Regions from separate parts of the Paenibacillus sp. 01T422 genome, predicted to be linked through region 2. Evidence: riboswitches for the same ligand, from Rfam matches in the RefSeq annotation. Region 2 holds a riboswitch; each other region holds the start of a gene.
The links. Region 2 has a riboswitch for cyclic di-AMP ahead of AC1DUA_RS15040 (C40 family peptidase). Riboswitches for the same ligand answer to the same signal wherever they lie in the genome.
Positions count from the first base shown of each region.

Region 1: linked by a shared signal. The riboswitch ahead of AC1DUA_RS04230 (stalk domain-containing protein) and the one ahead of AC1DUA_RS15040 (C40 family peptidase) in region 2 are both predicted to bind cyclic di-AMP.
Region 3: linked by a shared signal. The riboswitch ahead of AC1DUA_RS03445 (C40 family peptidase) and the one ahead of AC1DUA_RS15040 (C40 family peptidase) in region 2 are both predicted to bind cyclic di-AMP.

Region 1 is NZ_JBFTQB010000043.1:950-4,135, reverse strand. It holds gene AC1DUA_RS04230 (stalk domain-containing protein) at 85-885, opposite strand; cyclic di-AMP (ydaO/yuaA leader) riboswitch at 892-1,044, opposite strand; gene AC1DUA_RS04225 (LiaF transmembrane domain-containing protein) at 1,207-1,509, shown strand; gene AC1DUA_RS04220 (PspA/IM30 family protein) at 1,537-2,151, shown strand; gene liaF (cell wall-active antibiotics response protein LiaF) at 2,327-2,989, shown strand; gene AC1DUA_RS04210 (sensor histidine kinase) at 3,015-3,186, shown strand, end outside.
Region 2 is NZ_JBFTQB010000234.1:59-2,975, reverse strand. It holds gene AC1DUA_RS15045 (hypothetical protein) at 1-790, shown strand, start outside; cyclic di-AMP (ydaO/yuaA leader) riboswitch at 959-1,097, shown strand; gene AC1DUA_RS15040 (C40 family peptidase) at 1,101-1,574, shown strand; guanidine-I (ykkC/yxkD leader) riboswitch at 1,701-1,803, shown strand; gene sugE (quaternary ammonium compound efflux SMR transporter SugE) at 1,894-2,214, shown strand; gene AC1DUA_RS15030 (methyltransferase domain-containing protein) at 2,227-2,817, opposite strand.
Region 3 is NZ_JBFTQB010000034.1:7,497-10,682, forward strand. It holds gene AC1DUA_RS03440 (hypothetical protein) at 1-394, opposite strand, end outside; gene AC1DUA_RS03445 (C40 family peptidase) at 563-1,462, opposite strand; cyclic di-AMP (ydaO/yuaA leader) riboswitch at 1,464-1,613, opposite strand; gene AC1DUA_RS03450 (aldo/keto reductase) at 1,836-2,765, opposite strand; gene AC1DUA_RS03455 (hypothetical protein) at 3,019-3,186, opposite strand, start outside.

The DNA.
Region 1 (3,186 bases), on a different contig from region 2:
GTTTTAGCTTGATTCGCATACCAACTATCCAGGAGTTTAAAAGAGGAGCGCTGTTGGCACCAATAAATAAAAAACCCGTGAGCATCACGGGTTTAGTTTGTACACTTTAACAGTTTGTAAGCCAAATTTGCGTAAGGATTGTTGAGAGCCAGGAACAAAAATATCAACGCGATTGCCTTTGATGGAACTACCGGTATCCGTTGCATAAGCATACATGCCGCCTTTTGGCAGGCCATTGAAATCATAGCCTTCTATATAGAGCTTAGATCCAAGTGGAATAACAGATGGATCTACAGCGACCGTTCCGATTCCTAATGGATTCCCCATATAGTCGTAGGCGCCAAAACCACCATTTTCAGATGGATCTGCCGAGTAAGCTGTTGACTCAAATAGCTGATAATCAGGTGCATGATGATTGCCGTCTTTACTCAGAATCGCTAATTTGCTGCTTGCGTCCCATTGAACGGGGATGTCGGAAGCWTTGCTTAGAAAACGAAGTGGCACGTATACACGCCCGTTTTGGAACTCGGCATGTGTGTCCATCTCGACACGAGTGCTATCGATTTCGGCCTCTTTTTGACCTGACACCAAGGAAATTGAGTGCTTGTCGTTATTAAGTGTGACTTTGATTTCGTCGCCTTCCTTATGCCATTGTACATCATAACCCAGTTTCTCTGTTACAAAACGGATCGGTACTTGTGTAGCATGGTTGTCATCCAAATAAGGCTGTGCATCCGGAAATTGAACCAGGTCATCGTTGACTTGAACTTTCACGTCCATACTCGCGGCTGCGTAAGCATGTCCCGAAAATGGGGAAAGAAAGCCCCCTGCCAAAACTGTGACGGACACAGCAAGGCACGTTAACCCTTTTGTAATCAAATTCAATTGGTAATCCTCCTTCAAATGAGCCTCCGAGGTTAGTTGACGGGTTCGGGAAGAAGGTTCTCCCTAGTCTGCTCTGCGTACAGAGCAAATATTCACCCCATGTAAATCGTCCCCCGTACCGGCACTTTGTCTGTGCACCGGACTCGGCTTCAAATATTCTATCATTGATAGAATAAGAGAAACAACGCCCAAAATATGGGTAAGGGTCTTAGTGCGTACTGGACTTAGGTCTAGGTACAAAAACAGTCGGGAGTCCGTTTTGAGCTGAATCCATTTCGGCTACGATAGTAGCATGAAGATTACGCGAAGGGCGGTGCAATAATGAGCATGAATCGATCGAAAAGTTGGGCATTTATTCTAATAGCAGTAGGCTTCCTCATTTGTATGCATCAAGTAGGCATGCATTTTCATTTCATGGGACTTTTGGTTCCTGTGGCGATGGTGGGGCTTGGTTATGTGGGGATAAGTAATGGAAAGAAGATTGGATGGGTTATTTTTGGTATTGGCGCTTTGATTTTAATTACAAAACTATCTGGATTCCTCGCGATTGTGTTTGCTGTGTGGTTAATGTATTACGGCTATCGCATGCTGAAAAAACAAAACGATTCGGCAGAGTTCAATTAATCAATAGGAACCTAGGGGTGTGGGATAATGAGCGTATTTGATCGAATTGGCAAAATGGCGGATGTGGCCTGGCAGGAGGCAGCCAGCAAGCTGGACCTGCATGAACGGGGAGGTGGCCACTCCGGAGGCTCCGGACACTCTGGCGCATCGCGCGGCATTGCCGAGCTGGAAGAGCGCTACGAGGAGGCGCTGCAGCGAACGATTGAGCTGCGCAGCCAAAGCGTCGACGCGGAGGAGATGGCACAGCTGCGCGCTGAGCAGGCTGAGCTAGCCATGCGCGCTGGCGACGAAGAGCTGGCGCGTATAGCGCTGCAAGAGAAGCTGCGCTTGGAAGCAGCCTGCGCGCAGTACCGCGCGCAGTACGCAAGCAGCCAGGACGTCTGCCTGGCGCTCGCAGACGAGCTAGCTGCGCTGCGTGCAGGCAGCGCAGCAGGAGCCGGACAGCCGCGCAGCGGGCTGTCCAAGGAGGAGGCTCGCGAGGCACTCCGCGAGCTGGAAGCAACCGGCCGCGAGCTCGGCCGGGAAGCGATGCAGGGCCTGCGCGTGGCGGGGCGCGTGTCGCGAGAGACGCTGAAGGAGGCTGGCAGCAACCTCCAGCAGGAGCTGCGTAAGCTACAGCAGGATTGGCGCGACAAGAAATAAGCCACGCGTGATTGTACTGCGCCGCGCAATGCGTGCGGCGCAGCCGGGTGCTGGCCTCCATTCCTCAGGCTAGATCCTTGCTGGGCAAGGATTTGCATCTTGGAGGCTGTCCATTCTTATGGTATGCTAGGAATCTATATGAACGAATTAATCGGCAGCCAGAGGAGGTGCAGCGATGGGCGAAGAAACCAAAAACAACCGCAACCGGAATACGGCCTTAGTGCTGATTGGCGCCGGTCTTTTTTTGCTTCTGGATCATACGATAGGCTTTTTCCCCATTCTTGCGATTATCCTCGTCTTGCTGGGCATTCATCGGGTCCGTTCCCGCAAAGAGCGCAAAGGTTTTGTGCTCATCGGCGTGGGGGCTGTGATTCTGTTTGGTGATCATATTACGATTGTTTTCGCTATCGTTTTGATTTCATTAGGATTCTTTTTCATCCGTTCTAAACAAATGCACAAAGATGACACTTATATTCAAAAGCAGAAGTTGATGGATAGCGTCCGCTTGGGGCGTGAGCCTTGGATCATGCGCAATAGTTCAACATGGTACATTATTGGGGAGACTTATATTGATCTCTCGCTTGCCATTCTTGAGCAAAAGGAAACGACGCTTATCCTGCAAGGTGTGATAGGTGATGTTGATATCAAGGTTCCCGATGATATTGGCGTCTTCGTGGGGGCTTCCGTCACTTTTGGCCAAATTCAAGTGGCAAGTGAGCGCGAGTCGGGCGTAATGAACAAATTGCAGTGGCAGTCGTCCAATTATGAGAGCTGTGATCACCGAGTGAAACTTGTGCTTTCTTATATCGTAGGAGATATTAAAATTAAAGTGATGTAATTATCTAGAGGAGGTTCAGCGCATATTGGACGGCTATAAACGAAGATTAACGAATATGATATGGCGCAGTATGGCTGAATCGATTATTTTTAGTTTTTTTGTATTTGGCGCTATCATTTATTTTATGAACTCACGCAATTTAATCACGCCGTTCACAAGCTGGCAGGAAGGCGTGCAATTCGTATTCATGGCCATCG
Region 2 (2,917 bases):
GGCGGCTCTGCAGCAACCCTTCGCCACGATTGTCTTATTCATCTACCAGATGTGCTGGGGGATGCTGCTGTATAAGCTTGTACAAGGGGTCCTTGTCCCCCTCATGCATCGCTTTCCCGGCGGCGATCAGCCGAAAGAAGCGCTCCAGCTTTTTCTCGCCGAAAGTCAGTTCCAGCTATTCAAAACGGATCTTAGCCATTCCTACTTGTGGTGGCTGGCTATCCTGCTCCTAGCTCGCATGCTGCTTACCCCGATGCTGAACAGCGGCGTCTACTATTCGCTCACGCATTCGGATCAAAATGCCGGCTATCGCTTCGTCCGCGGCATCAAGGAACTCACACTTCCCTTCTTCGCCGCGTATATAATCCGAATCGCCATGTCTCTGCTGCCTCTCATCTGGGTGCTGCCCAAAGCGCAGAAGGTGCTTGCTCACAGCTCATCTTATGAGCAGGCCTCCCTCGACTTACTGCCTTGGCTAATGGGGATGCTGGTTTATGGCTTTCTGCTGCATCTACTTTTTATGTACGTCCAGTTCGCGATTGCGGCGCATCTCGGCATTGTATCCACAGTCATCACGTTCATCCGGTATTCGCTGCCGATTATCGGCCTTTCCCTGATCCTTTTAATTAGTTCAGGACTTTTGGCAGGGATTACGGTCACATCGACCTATATCTGGGCAGGACTGGTAGCGCTAATCATTTATCAGCTTTTCCCGCTCTTCCATATTTTCATGCAAATGTGGTCCATTACCTCGCAATTTCAGCTTCTTTCCGCCAAAATGAGTCGTTAAAACAAAATAAATAAAACCATAATTGGTTTAGATTTGTTCAATCCCCTTGCAAAAGGGGATTTTTTTGTCTGTAAAGCGAACCTTTACACATTTTTTCAGACCAAATTGCACGAAAAAGGAGGAATTTCGATGTTTATGACGAATTAAAGAGACTAGCATTAAAAAACCAAATATTTCATGCCGAATTCCTCATTTCTTGGGGAAACGGGGGAACCACACCGGGTGAATTGATCTTGCAAGACAGGGATCATAGGGAACCTTCAACCGAACCCTCCAGCTAACCTCGTAGGCACCGGAAGGAGACAAGCAGTTGAAAAAGGTTGTTGCTCTTCTTTTTAGTCTTGTTTTGTTTTTGAGTGTAGCTTTAGGGAGTGTGTCTGCGTCAGAATCCACATTGGACTCAACGGTTGACGAATTGATTGGAACACCGTACCGCGATGCGGGAACGACAACAAGAGGCTTTGATTGCTCTGGTTTCACATCGTACGTGTTCAATAAATTCGGCATTGACCTTCCTCATAGTTCAGCAGCTCAAAATAAAGAGGGCTACTGGATCGACAAAAGTGATCTTCGTAAAGGTGATCTTGTGTTCTTCGACACAGGGGGCAAAGGCATTTCTCACGTTGGTATCTACCTTGGAAATGGTGAATTCATTCACTCTGCATCCAATGAAGGTATCGTGAAAAACAAGCTAAGCGAATCCTATTATGCGAAAAGGTATGTATCCGCTAGACGTGTTCTGTGGGATGATATCTACAATCAACTAACTGCTGAATCCAAGTAATTTTCTTGTTCAACATGAATAAAGCCCAGACAAGCGTTAGCTCGAATGAGCCGCTTTTCAGGGCTTTTATTCTTTTTTTGAAATGATGCAACTTGACATAGCATGTTAGCCGTCCTATAATTACGGCATCATGTTTCTAGGGTTCCGCGGCGCTGCAGCGCCGGTCTGGTCCGAGAGAAAACACGCAGCGGATACGCTGTGATCACGGAGGGGAAAAAGCCCGGGAGTCTTATCGCATTAGCGATATTGCTTCCAGGCTTTTTCTTTTTGCCGCGATCTAATGGGCATCTTAGCATACTTTTGAAGGAGTGATTCACAGATGGCATGGTTATATCTAGTCATTGCAGGTGTTTTTGAAGTCGTATGGGCGATCTCATTGAAGTTCTCCAATGGTTTCACACGACTGGTTCCATCCAGCATCACCATTGTCGGCATGATTATCAGCTTTTATTTTCTCGCAGCAGCTACGAAAACTCTTCCTATCGGCACAGCCTACGCGGCTTGGACGGGAATTGGCGCTGTAGGTGCAATTATTATCGGCACCCTATTTCTGAATGAGCCTATTAGTTTACTGCGTATTCTATTCATGATCCTTATTCTGGTCGGCGTTCTCGGCCTTAAGTTCACATCCGGGCACTAAGCTTACGCCCACTCACTCCGGCCGATGATTCCTAAGCCACCATGTAGCTGACATACCAGAAGGAACTGCCGACAAATATCCGCAGATTCTCCGCCAGCGGTTTAAAGATCTCTTGGATTCCGCAATTTGCAGCACCTCTGGTCGAACGTCCACACCAACGATGTGTTTGGCCGTTGCCGCCATGAACTGTGTCCAATATCCAGTACCGCAAGCCACCTCCAGAACGCGGCTCCCAGTCACCTGCCTCTTCACGATATCCGCCAGCATCGCAAGTTCTTGCTGATACTCCGCATCCTCACGAGCATAAATCCGTTCATATTCAGCCGCTCGCGCGCCGTAGTAATCCTGCATGCCCTCTTTCTCTTCACGCAAAAGCCGCTGCCGATCCTTCACCTCGGGAACGATCCGTTGTTTAGCTGCCAATAAGTCGGCAAAAATAGCTCCGCCATGCGAATCATAATTCGCGAGTAGGCCATGCGTCGCCATCACAATAAGCTGCGTCATAGACAAGCCTGTTTCCTCCGCCATGCGCTCCAAATCTGCTTTCACTTTCTCAGGTAAGTAGACGGAAAGCCTCTTGGTTTTATCGTTCTTGTCGTCCATTCGGAGATTCCCCCTTTGCATTTTTATTATTTTAACACATATTATATGTCATTAAAACATATTTATTGAGTTATTTTTCGACAATCGGGAATTTAGGCTA
Region 3 (3,186 bases), on a different contig from region 2:
TGAGAAAATACAAGACGCGATTCTTGTGATTGTTGTTGAATTCCCGCGTAACACCAATCATACAGATTTTCTCGCCTAGGCTTAAATATTCATCGATCACGTAGGATTTCAACCGCAATCGCAGCACATTTTTGTGTTGGATATAGGCTTCCATTTCTTCAATTGTTCTCTGGTCTTTAGGATCTTGCTTCGTTGCGTAAAATACCTCTTTTATAAAAGTATCCGTTTGCAGGCTTCTAGCCCCTTTGAAATGATTGTATGTACGGAAAAACTGCTGAATAACTTCCCGGATCTCATCTGGCATTGCAGGACCCTTATCCACGGTATACATGCTATCTGCTATACTCGAATGTCTCTTTTTATGAAACCAACTCTTCCAGACACTTAATTGCATGCGCTCGTGTTCACCTGCTCTTTCTTTCTTCCAAACATTTCTTCATTATAGGCTAAAAACCATAAAATTTCGATAAAAATCGCATTATTCCGCGGACGAAAAAAAACACCTGCCTTCTATGCCTTTCCTTTGAAAGAACATAGAAACAAGTGTTCGATAGTCCTATCCTTACATAACTCTTCTCGCTCCGACATACCTTGCACTCCAATACGCGCTCGAAAGGCTATCTACAGCCACGCCTCTGGATGTAGTCGCTGAAATGAATCGATCATTGCCGAGATAAATGCCCACGTGATTCACAGTTTTTGAAGCAAAAAACACCAAGTCTCCGGCTTTCAAATCCGTGACTATCGTACCTGCTTCGCTGTGCATCTCCGCTGACGTACGAGGCAAATCGATCCCTTTCGCTTGATACAAAAACCGCACAAAACCGGAGCAATCAAATCCATTCGGTGTCGTACCACCCCATACATAACGCACGCCCATATAAGCATTTGCCGCCTGAGCAATTTGCTCACTCACAGACGGAACAACAGGAGCAGCGGCGGCAACGACCTTAGGAGCTGGAGGTGGTGCTATCCAGGCTGGTTTGTGCGACTTTCCGTCCACATCCACAATCGCGATCTGGTTGGCTTCATTCCATTCAATTGGTGAACCGAAGGTTTCCGTGATGAAACGCAGTGGAACATAAGTGTTCCCTTGATACACGGTTGGACTGCTTTCCAAACTGATCTTCTTACTGTTCACAAGCGCTTGTTGTTGCTCTGTAACTAGTAGGATTGACTGCTGCTTGTTAACCAGCGTGACCTCGATTTGATCCTCTTGCTTCTCCCAGCTCACCTGATAGCCCAGCTTCTCAGATAACACTCGGAGTGGAACTTGCATGATGCCTTTGTCATCAATGTAAGGCTGAACTTCTGGAAACTTCAGCAGCTCCTCATTGACTTGAACCTTGACAGGACGGTCCGTAGGCGCAGAAGCGGCCTGAGCGGAATGTGCAGTAAACATCGGTACTGCGGCACATAAAATTGCGCATGAACAAATAAGACGTAAAGAAAAAGATTTCAAAACCTTGCCTCCTTGACGCCTCCGAGGTTAGTTGACGGGTTCGGGAAGAGGTTTTCCCTAGTACGCTTAGCTAGCAGCGCTCATTCACCCCAAATAAAGAAGTCCCCCGTACCGGAGCTTTTGATGCTCCGAGATTCGGCATTTTTTGTCTATGTTAGACTAGCATAGTTTATTTAGTAGATACAACTTTTGCGAAACGGTAAGTTTTACCAACGAATTTTGTCGCATAATACATACATATTGCACAACATAATGCGCAAATGAACATGCAACGCAAAGCACAGCAAAGCACACAGCGTAGGGCACAGCAAAGCACACAGCGTCAGACACAACAAAAAACCACCCCGTCGGGTGGTTTGCTACTAGGAGTAGCCTAGTAGCCAATTACTGACAGCGCTCGCTCGCTGACTGTGTTTAATGCTTCTAGTTCTGAGGCGGATAATGACAATGAGGCCGCTTTTATATTATCTTCAAGATGATGCTCGTCCTGCGTGCCTATAATAGCCGAAGTAAGTGCTTCCTGGTGCAGCAACCAAGCAATTGCAATCTGTGTTACGCTAGCGTCCTTGGAATCAGCCATTTCTTTCATGACAGCCAGAAGCTCCTTCTCCGCCTCCAGATGCTCCGGTAGGAACAGCCTTCTCTCCTTACGGAAGTCTCCCTCTTTCAACATCTTGCCATGAAGATGGAAAGCACCCGTCAGGATTCCCTTCGCGATCGAACTGTAGCTCATCACACCAACGTTATGTTCCTGGCAAAATGGTAAAACTTCTTGCTCGATAGCTCTGTGGAGCAGGCTGTATTCCGGCTGAATCACATCGATCTGTGCGTAATTCACCGCTTCTTTCAGCTGCTCCAAAGAGAAATTCGAGACACCGATGGCTCGAATCAAGCCTTCTTCCTTCAACTTCACAAATTCAGCAAGTGTATCCTTTACCGGGATCTCATAACTTGGCCAGTGAATGTAATAAACATCTATGTAATCTGTCTTCAAACGTTTCYAACTGTTTTCTGCTGACTTCCGTACATCTTGAGGAGCAAGATTGCTGCGGCTCACCTTAGTCGTAATGATGCATTGCTTGCGTATCTCTGCCAAAGCAGCTCCGACGATTTCTTCCGAGTGTCCATTGCCGTAGCCTTCAGCCGTATCGAACGTTGTGATGCCTAGCTCGAACGCTTTACGGACGAGCTCGATATTATTTTGATCGTTCGTGAACTCCCAGGGACCTCCTCCGAGCTCCCAACAGCCAAAGGTTATGTTTGAGATATCAAAACCTGCATTTCCAAGCTTTTTCGCCTTCATAGTCGCCGACCTCATTTCATTGATATCGTCTTACGATAATGCACACGTTAACAAATTAAGTATAACGCTTTCATCTTCTTTTGCCAAGAAATGAGCGGGTTCGGGCATCAGGCGAGGACGATTTTCCCTGCTGCACCGTGTGCCTCTGTGTGGAAACGGAACTACAGGCCTCTATTTATATGGAAAACGGCATATTCGCCGGTTCATGGGAACTACAGGCCTTTATTATGCCGTTATCGGCTTGTAAACTCGCCTAATGAACAAATAAGGCCTTGTAGTTCCCCCTCTCCGGGGCAACAGGCCGTTTTGTCCGAAATAGCGGACTCCAGTTCCCTCTCCCCTGCTCCATCTCATTGAACATGCTCCCTTCGGAAGCAAGTATCGGTAGATTTGGACGCGCGTCCAACTCGGGATTACTCAT